DNA from 2 places in the Micromonospora sp. DT68 genome. Region 2 is predicted to be linked to the other one. Evidence: riboswitches for the same ligand, from Rfam matches in the RefSeq annotation. Region 2 holds a riboswitch; the other holds the start of a gene.
The links. Region 2 has a riboswitch for S-adenosylmethionine ahead of thrC (threonine synthase). Riboswitches for the same ligand answer to the same signal wherever they lie in the genome.

Region 1: another riboswitch for S-adenosylmethionine. It lies ahead of ACPXB1_RS16300 (ABC transporter substrate-binding protein); the one in region 2 lies ahead of thrC (threonine synthase).

The regions. Positions count from the first base shown of each region.
Region 1 covers NZ_JBNCNZ010000007.1:370,587-375,491, forward strand. Annotated here, with positions in the region: gene ACPXB1_RS16285 (Na+/H+ antiporter) at 1-75, shown strand, start outside; gene ACPXB1_RS16290 (amino acid ABC transporter ATP-binding protein) at 85-822, opposite strand; gene ACPXB1_RS16295 (amino acid ABC transporter permease) at 825-1,601, opposite strand; gene ACPXB1_RS16300 (ABC transporter substrate-binding protein) at 1,647-2,519, opposite strand; SAM riboswitch class IV at 2,801-2,912, opposite strand; gene ACPXB1_RS16305 (amino acid transporter) at 2,984-4,905, opposite strand, start outside.
Region 2 covers NZ_JBNCNZ010000004.1:274,032-278,936, reverse strand. Annotated here, with positions in the region: gene paaN (phenylacetic acid degradation protein PaaN) at 1-455, opposite strand, end outside; gene ACPXB1_RS09825 (GNAT family N-acetyltransferase) at 506-1,525, opposite strand; gene thrC (threonine synthase) at 1,824-3,107, opposite strand; SAM riboswitch class I at 3,118-3,253, opposite strand; gene ACPXB1_RS09815 (DoxX family protein) at 3,410-3,859, opposite strand; gene ACPXB1_RS09810 (DEAD/DEAH box helicase family protein) at 4,128-4,905, opposite strand, start outside.

The sequences.
Region 1 (4,905 bases), on a different contig from region 2:
CTCGTGCTGCTGGAGTTGCAGGCCGCGCTCGACAACGAGGAGATCCGGTTGCTGGGGCGCGGCCCCGAGGACTGATGTCGCGGCTCAGAGCACCTGATCGAGGAAGCGGCGCAGCCGTGGGTGCTCGGCCCCCTCGAAGATCCTCTCCGGAGGGCCGGCCTCCAGCACCACGCCCCGGTCCATGAAGGCGACGGTGTCGGCTACCTGCCGGGCGAAGCCCATCTCATGGGTGACCACCACCATCGTCATCCCGCCGGAGGAGAGGTCGGCCATCACCCCGAGCACGCCCTTCACCAGTTCGGGGTCGAGCGCCGAGGTGGCCTCGTCGAAGAGCATCACCTCGGGTCGCAGGGCCAGCGCCCGGGCGATCGCGACGCGCTGCTGCTGGCCGCCGGAGAGTTGCGTCGGCCGGGCGTCGGCCTTGCCTGCCAACCCGACCAGCTCCAACTGGGCGCGGGCGACAGCTACCGCCTCGTCCTCGCTGAGCTTGCGCAGCCGGCGCAGCGCCAGGGTGATGTTGCGCAGCACGCTCATGTGCGGAAAGAGGTTGAACTGCTGGAAGACCATGCCCACCCGCTGCCGCAGCGCGTCCGGGTCGTCGCCCAACACGCTGCGCCCGTCCAGCAGCACGTCGCCGCGGTCGGGCTCGATGAGCCGGTTGAGGGTACGCAGCAGAGTGGACTTGCCCGACCCGGAAGGCCCGATCACGCAGGCCGTCGCACCGCGCGGCACTGTCAGGTCGACGCCGCGCAGCACCCGGTTGGGCCCGAAGGCGAGGTGTACGTCCCGCGCGTCGAGGCTGACCGAGGTGGTCGTCGCGATGCTCATCGGCGGTCTCCTTCCGGGATGCCGGCAAGCGCCGGCTCGTCCTCGTCGTCGTCCGGTGGCGCGGTGGCCGGCCGGCCGAGGCGCAGCCGCCGGTCGATCCAGTTGACGATGTGCGTCAGCGGGACTGTCAACGCCAGGTAGAAGAGCCCGGCCAGCAGCAGCGCGGACTGGTTGCCGGTGTTTGCCGCATAGTCCTGCCCGATCCGGAACAGCTCGCGCTGGCTGGCCACCAGCCCGAGGAAGTAGACCAGGCTGGAATCCTTGATCAGCGCGATGAGCTGGTTGACCCAGGCGGGCAGCACCCGCCGGATGCCCTGCGGAATGATCACCAGCCGCATCGAGTCGGCCCAGGAGAAGCCGAGCGCGCGGGCGCCCTCCAACTGGGCGGCCTCCACCGACTGGATGCCCGAGCGGAAGATCTCACCGATGTACGCCGACGCGATGAGCGACAGCGCCAGAATGCCCAGCGGGTACGGGTCGGGCCCCCAGACCTCCATGCCGAGCGGGGCGAGCCCGACGCCGATCAGCAGGATCGTGGCCGCCGCAGGCAACCCCCGGAAGATGTCGGTGTAGACGCGCGCCGGCCAGCGCAGCCATCGGCTGCGGGAGATGCCGGCGACGGCGAGCAGCAGGCCCAGCACCGAGCCGAGCAGGGCGGCGGAGACCGCCAGGATCAGGGTGTTGGGCAGCCCGACGGTAAGCATGTCGGGCAGTGCCTCGCGCATCGACCTCCAGTCGAAGAAGGTCTCCCAGAGGGTGCTCAACGGATCCATCGGTCGCCTCTCCTACCGCCCTGCTCGCTCGTCACTGGTACGCCGTCAGGACGCGGCGGACGCGGACGCAGCCGCCGACGGCACTGCCACCGTGCCGCTGCCCGGCTTGAAGTCCTCCGGAACCGGCCGGCCCGGGTAGTACTGCGCCTGCAACCGGCTCCACGTGCCGTCCGCGATGACCTCGTCGAGGCCCTTGTTCAGCGCCTCGCGCAGCTTGTCGTTGCCCTTTGCCACCGCGTACGCGGTCGGGGTGGGGCTGAGCTGCTTGGCCGCCACGGTGATCTTGCCGTTGCTGTCGGCGGCCAGCTTGTCGCCGATCTCGGCCGGGGCGATCCACGCGTCGGCGGTGCCCGCCTTGAGCTGGTTGATCGCGCTGTTGTAGTCCGGCACGCGGACCGGGTCGAGCTTCTGCCCGGTGGCGTAGTCGTCCTGGACGGTGCCCTGCACCACGACGACCCGCTTGCCGGCGAGCTGGTCGAAGCCGGTGATCGGCGAGCCGGCCGGAACGTCCAGGCCGAAGTAGCCGAAGTCGTAGCCGTTGCCGAAGTCGACTGTCTTCTTCCGCGCCTCGGTGATCGTGATCGAGGAACTGCCGACGTCGAACTTGCGGTTGTTGACCTGGGACAGCAGCGCGGAGAAGTCGGTGCCGACGAACTCGACCTTCAGGCCGAGCTTGTCGGCGACCGCCGTGAGCAGGTCGTTGTCGAAGCCAGTGAACTTGCCGTCCTTGAGGAACACGTTCGGCGGCGCGTCGGAGAGCGTGCCGGCCCGCAGCACGCCGGGCTGCGCCAGGTTGTACGGGTTGCCGGTGGCCTCGGACGAAGCGTCGTCGGAGCCGCAGGCGGTGAGCGCGGTCGCGGCGAGGATCGCGGCGGCACCGACAGCGGCGGCACGGGTCAGAGCAGGAAGGAATCGCACGAGTGTCTCCGAAAGGTCGCGTCTGGGGCGGGCGTGGACGTGCGCCGCCCACGGTGCGCCCGATGAGGGCGTACCGCTTGGGTGGTTCTTGGAAAGGGGAAGTGCGCTAGTGCGCTGCGCGGCCGCGACAGGCGGCGCTGCACACCCGCATCATGTCCACGTGCCGCCGCCGGATCAGTACCGGCGCGCCCTGACCTGCGCGGAAGTCCGCGCCGTCGGCTTGTGGATCGGTGTTGAGGATGCGCATAGAGGTCTCCCGGGTCTGTGCTGACCTGGGTGCCAGGCCACGCTTGCACCGGCGTCCTGCCGGTGCCTGGTCTTCACCCGGGGCACCCCACCGCGGAGGAGGGTTGCCGGCCAGCAAGCCGGGGCTTCGCGCTGGCACTCATGACCTGCGCCGAGGCTAGCAGCAGACCCCGGTCCATCGTCCAGCCGATATGACCACGCTCACCGTCCGTCCCTGGTCAGCCGGCATGCACGTGTGGCCGGCGCGTCGGGTCGGGTTCCTGGCGGCGCAGGATCTCCCGGGTGACCGAGGCGATCTCGCCCTGCCCGAACGCCAGGTAACGCAGCACGTTGCGGGCCGGGCCGCCCTCGGTCCACTCGAAGTAGATGTGGGGACGTCGCCCGCTGCGGTCGCGGATCTCCAGCAGCAGGGCGGCCAGCGCGTTGGGCACCGACGAACTGGCCAGGCTGAGCACCGGGAAGCGGTCGTGCGCCACGCTGCCGCGCACCAGCAGCCCGGTCTCGAAGTCCGACGGATCGGTGACGCGGACCTCGACGAAGACGACGTCGCTGTCGTCGGGGAAGTCGTTGTCGGCCATTGTCTGCGCGAGCTTGTCGCGGTACTCGGCCAGGTCGCGTCGCTCCGGCTCGTGGGCGATGAGGCGGATCCGACGCCCGGCACGCTCGGCGACGAACGCCGTCGCGAGCGGGTCCAACTCGACCCGGTCGACACGCAGTTCGAAGGCCCGCAGCACCCGCGACAGCGCCGACACCAGGATCATCGCGCCGATGAAGCAGGCGGCGATCTTGACGCCGTCGGGGCGTTGCACCACGTTCGCCGCCGTCGTGTAGACGAACACCACGGCGATGATCCCGAAGGCGATCATGCGCCCGCGCTGCCCGCGCCGCCGTGCCGCGAGGGTCACCGCCGTCGACGCCGAGGTGATCAATACCAGAACGCCTGTGGCGTACGCGCCGCCCTGCGCGTCGACGCTGGCCCTGAAGATGATCGTGATCAGGAAGGCCACCCCGGTGAACACCAGCACCAGCGGCCGGACCGCCCGCGCCCAGGCCGGCGCCATGCCGTACCGGGGCAGATAGCGGGGCACCAGGTTGAGCAGGCCGGCCATCGCCGAGGCGCCCGCGAACCAGAGGATCCCGATCGTCGACAGGTCGTACGCCGTGCCGAACACCTGGCCGAGATTCTCGTGCGCCAGATAGGACAGGGCCCGTCCGTTCGCCGGGCCACCCGGCTGGAACGCCTCGGGCGGAATCAGCACGGTGGTGGTCACGCTGCTGGTGATCAGGAAGACGCTCATTGTGGCGGCGGCGGTGGTGAGCAGGCGGCGCGCGCCGCGGATCCGGCCCAGTGGACGGTCCTCCGAGTCCTGCCGGTCCCCCCGGATGTGCGGCATCACCGCCACACCCGTCTCGAAGCCCGACAGGCCCAGCGCCAGCTTCGGAAACACCAACAGGGACAACGCGACGACCATCAGCGGGTCGCCGTGCCCGGTGGTCAGCGCGGTGGTCCAGTCCCCGACCGCGCTCGGATGGGTCACCACCTGCCACAGCGCGTCGACGATCACCACGGCGTTCAACGTCAGGTAGACAGCGACCAGGACGACGGCGATCCCGACGGCCTCACCGAAGCCCTTGAGGAACACCGCGCCGAGCAGCGCCACGAGCAGCAGCGTGAGCAGCACCTCGTGACCCTTGAGGCCACTGGGCCAGAACGGGTTCTCGTCGAGGTGGGCGGTGGCGTCGGCGGCGGACAGGGTGATGGTGATGATGAAGTCGGTGGCCGCGAAACCGAGCAGCACCAGCACGAACAGCTTGCCCGGCCAGTAGCTCAGCAGGCGTACCAGCATCGCGATGGAACCTTCACCGTGCGGGCTGTCCACCGCCACCCGCCGGTAGACCGGCAGCGCGCCCAACAACGTCACAAGCACCAGCACAAGGGTCGCCACCGGCGAGAGCGCCCCGGCGGCAAGCGCCGCGATGCCCGGCTGGTAGCCGAGCGTCGAGAAGTAGTCGACGCCGGTCAGGCACATCACCTTCCACCACGGGTGGTTCCGTTGCGCCGGTGGGCGGGCGTGCAGGCCCTGCGGCACGGGCCGCTCCGACGCGTCGGCGAGCAGCCAGCGTCGCACCCGGTCGGTCC
Region 2 (4,905 bases):
CCGCCGGCCTGGAAGGCCATCACGAACGCCTGCCCGCTGGTGAACTGCACAGCGTTGGCAAGCTCGAAGATGTGCTTGTGCAACCGGTCGAGGATCTCCAGGCAGACGCCCACCCGGGCCTGCGGGCCGGCGTCACGCCAGGCCGGCAGCGCCGTCGAGGCAGCCCTGATCAGCTCGTCGGTGCCGGCGTGCGGGTAGCGCACGGCCAACTCCACACCGAACGGGCTCGCCTCGGTGGCGATCCGCCGGCCCGTGCCGGGCTGGTCGAGGGGGAAGTCCCCACCGAGGTACGCCTCGAAGGCGGCCTTGCCGTCGGCGGCGGCGGTCTCGCCGTACACCCGGGGGCTTGGGGATTCTGGGTACGCGGACCAGTAGCCCCGCTCCGTGATCGCGGTCAGCGCACGGTTGAGGGTGTCGGCGTGCCTGTCGTACAGGGGATGCGGGGTCTCCGTCATGCCGCCATCATGCCTGAGGACCCCGCACGAGCAGTAGCGCCGATCGCCCGTCAGAGGGTGAGCTGCCAGTTGTTCCAGGAGTCCACCGGGCGGAAGCCGAGCCGCTCGTTGATCGCCACCATGTAACTGTTGCTTGCCGCGTTGAAGGTGTCGACGACGCGTACCGCCGGCTCGTGGGTGAGCAGGTGATGCAGATTTTCGATCTTGGCGAGCAGACCGAGCCGGTGCCCACGGTGAGCGGGGTCGACGATGGTGATCTGCTGGAAGGCGTGCCAGTCTGCGCTGGCGCCCACGTCGAGCAGGGTCCAGGCGACAAGCCGACCGGACGCCTCGTGTCGCATCCCGAGGTGGTAGCGCCGCCGGCCCCTGGCCTCCAACGCCCGGTCGGTGCCCCGGATGCGTTCGGCGTCGACCTGCTCCGGCTCCCACTGCACGTCGCCCATTGGCGCGTCGATGAGCAGTCGGCCGTCCAGATAGGCGATGTCCGCCAGGTACTCCGTCGGGGTCGCACCCTGCCAGGTGACGGACTGATAGCCCTCGGCCATGGTGTGGGCCTCGGCGAGCGCAGCGCGCAGCGCGACCCGGTCGATGCTGTCGATGTCGAGTCGGCGACGCACGTCGACAAGCGCGGCCTGGGCTCCTATCGTGGCGGCGAACGCGTCACCCGCCACCGATCGGGGCGGCCCGTCGGGCATCGTGGAGACGGTCATAGCGACCACCCGCTTGCGTCCGTGCTCGCGCAGCAGGCGTACCCCGTACTCGTGCAGTGCCCGGCCGACGCCGCGACGCCGCAGCTCGGGATGCACCGTCAGCTCGACTGTCGCGTTGTCGGTGTTGTCGAGCTGGGGCAGGTCCAGTTGCAGGTAGCCGGCCGGTACGCCGTCCAGCCGGGCCAGTGCCCAGAGCGACTCGGTGCGGGGCATCGGCGTGTGCAGGAGCGCGTCGAAGCGTCGCCGGCAGAACGGCGGGAAGTCCGGCAGGTCGATGGTGCTGGCGGCCGCGCCGATCCGGTACGCCTCGTCGACCGCGGCCTGGTCGGCGCCGTCGAAGGACGCGATCGTGATGCTCATGCCGGCGAGCCTGTCACCGGAAAAAGCGATCGGGCCACCGAATTAATCCGGTGGCCCGATCGGACGTGGTCGGGAGGGACACTCGCACAACGCCTCCGGCGTTGGGTCGCAAGAACTTCAAAAGTCTCCGGCGAAATGCCCTCCCGCACGGAGCATCTTGCGCCGTCCGGTTCCTGTCGTCAAGTCCGCAGCGGCGGGTTTTCTACACTCACTGCGAAAAGCCAGTTACCCGGCGGATCGGCCCGATCCCCCGTCCGGGCGATCCCTCGCCCTCGACGGACGGCTCGACGCCGCTGGATCAGAGGAGGCCGGCGTCGCGGGCAGCGCGCAGCGACGGCTTGATGTGGTGGGTCGGGCCGACCTGACCGGCCACCGCGTCGATGGTCTTCAGCCCTTCGCCGGTGTTGAACACGACCGTCTCGGCCGTCGGGTCGAGCCGACCGGACTCGACGAGCTTGCGCAGCACCGCCACTGTGACGCCGCCAGCGGTCTCGGCGAAGACCCCTGTGGTGCGGGCCAGGTCGCGGATGCCGGCGCGGATCTCGTCGTCGTCGACGTACTCCATCCAGCCGCCGGTGCGACGGACCGCCTCCAACGCGTAGAGGCCGGCGGCCGGATCACCGATGTTGAGGGACTTGGCGATGCCTGTCGGCTTGACCGGGGTGATGGTGTCGGTGTCGGCGTGCAGCGCCGAAGCGATCGGGTTGCAGCCGGCCGACTGGGCGCCGAAGACCTTCCAGCCACCGGCCGGCGCCTCGACCAGGCCGATCTCGACAAGCTCGGAGAACGCCTTGTCAATCTTGGTGAGCAGTTCGCCGCTGGCCATCGGGATGACCACCTGGGCGGGGATCCGCCAGCCGAGCTGCTCGGCGACCTCGTAGCCGAGGGTCTTGGAGCCCTCCGCGTAGTACGGCCGGACGTTGACGTTGACGAACGCGGTGTCCTCGAACTCGTCGGTCTCGACCAACTCGCCGCAGAGCCGGTTCACGTCGTCGTACGAGCCGTCGATGGCGACGAGCTCGCCGCCGTAGACGGCCGTGGTGATGACCTTGCCCTGTTCCAGGTCGCTGGGGATGAAGACCACCGAGGGCACCCCGGCGCGGGCGGCGTGCGCGGCCACCGAGTTGGCCAGGTTGCCGGTCGACGCGCAGGCGAACCGGGTGAAGCCGAGCGCCTTCGCGGCGGTGAGCGCCACCGACACGACGCGGTCCTTGAACGAGTGGGTGGGGTTGGCGCTGTCGTCCTTGACCCAGAGCGGCGCGGTGATGCCCAGCTCGGCGGCGAGGTGCGGGGCCGCCACAAGGGGCGTCAGACCGGGGTCGACGGTCACCCGGGTGGCCGGGTCCTGACCGGCGGGCAGCAGCGCGGCGTACCGCCAGATGTTGTTCGGGCCGGCCTCGATCTGCTCGCGGGTGACTGTGGCGAGGGCGGCGGTGTCGTAGTCGACCTCCAGCGGGCCGAAACACTCGTAGCAGGCGTGCTGCGCGGCGAGCGGGTAGCGGGCCGAACAGGCGCGGCAGACCAGGGCGCGGGCGGGGCTGGCGGAGGTGTCGATGCCGGAGGCGGCGAGCGTCGACGTCATGTCGAGAGTCCTCTCATCTTTCCCCGCATCGCACGGTGCGGCAGGGACGGAATTGGCACCTGCCCCACGGGTCGCTCAGCGGTGAGCGCGCGGGGTGGTTGCCGGGGCGTCGTCGGGCCGTATCCCTCAGCCCCTCTGGATGAGGTATTCAGTTGTGCCGCCGAGTCTAGGCACCGCCGGCCGTCGCATCCAGCGCTGATCCCACGCTGTGAGCTAACCGACCAGGCCAGGACGGGTGACGAGCACGGCGCGTCGCCGGGGCCGCCTCGTCGAGGCCCCGGCGACGCGCGGTGGGAGCGCGGTCAGACCGGTACCGAAGTGGGCTCGGCGATCGGCGCGGTCAGAGTGGCGGGGCGACGCCGGGCCAACAGCGAGTCGAGCGCCCAGGAGCCTGGGCCGAGCACCGCGACCAGCAGGAAGGACCAGCAGAAGAGCGCGGACAACTCACCGCCGTTCTGTAGCGGCAGCAGGCCGTCCGGCTGGTGCACGACGAAGTAGGCGTACGCCATCGAACCGGAGGCGAGAATCGCGGCCGGTCGGGTGAAGAGACCGACAAGCACCAGCGCACCGCAGATCAGCTGAATCAGCGCGGCCCACCAGCCTGGCCACGTGCCGAGAGGTATCGCCTTGCCGGTCATGGGGTTGCCGCCGAACAACCCGAAGATCGAGGACAGGCCGTGCAGCGTGAACAGCAGGCCGGTCACGATGCGGAACAGGGACAGGATCGGCCCGCCGAGCCGAGAGACGTTCATGGGACCTCCATAGATGGATATCGATATCAACCATCATGGAGCATGAATCCATCGAAGTGAACAAGTTCCTTGCTAGTGGGAAAATCCCCGATCGAACATGTCCGGTCACACCCGTGACGACGGACGGCCTCGACGGAGCGTCACGCGGGCCGCCGCCGTGGGAGCGCTCCCGAGACGACGGTACAGCGTGTCACGCGGCCCGTACAGCCTGTCGAGCTGCCCCGGAGGTGGGGCAGTTGGTCGAGCCGCGAAAGAGATGCTGCGGCTGCTATGCCACCTCGGTCACCGGGGTGGCATTGTTCTTGATCGAGCGGAGGATCGAGACCATGCGGTCGGCGTCGGGGTTGGAGAAGAGCGCCTCGGGACCACGTGGGGCGACACCGTTGAACGGGGACTCGTAAAGCCGCCCCGGCTCCATCACACCGTTCATGGTCAGATCGTTGATGATCAGGTTGATGAAATCGAGCTGGGCGGCGCTGAGGTTCCGGTCGACGAGGAATTCGCTGAACGCATCCCGGGCCGCCTCGCGGTCCAGCCCGACCAGTGAGCGGATGAAGAGGCCCAGGCCCTCGGAGGATCGCCGGGCCTGGTCGATGTCCTGCTTGTCGCCGACGCCGCTCTCGCCGAGCATCCTTTCCAGCTCGGCGAGGTCGGTGCCGGAGAGTTGCCTGTTGCGGCGCAGCTTCTGCACGGCTACGTGATCTTCGTGGGTGCGCAGGTAGACGCGCATCTTCGCGCGGAAGCGATCGAGGTCGGTGCCGACTGTCACGCCGCTGAACGGCACCTCGACCTCCTGGTCGATCTCGTCCGCGAAGTTGGTGAAGACGACGGTGCGACGCGCCTTGGGCACCAGCCGGACCAGGTCACGCATCCGACGCCGGGCCAGCTCCAGCATGGGTAGCGTGACGTCCTGCCACCACTCGTCGCCGGCCACCTCGTCGAGCAACTGAGCCCGTTGCTGGATCATCGGGATGCTGGTCTGTTCCAGCAGCGCCGAGGCGACCTCCTGGACTTCGGTGCGGTGCCGGTTGAACCGGCTGTCGGGC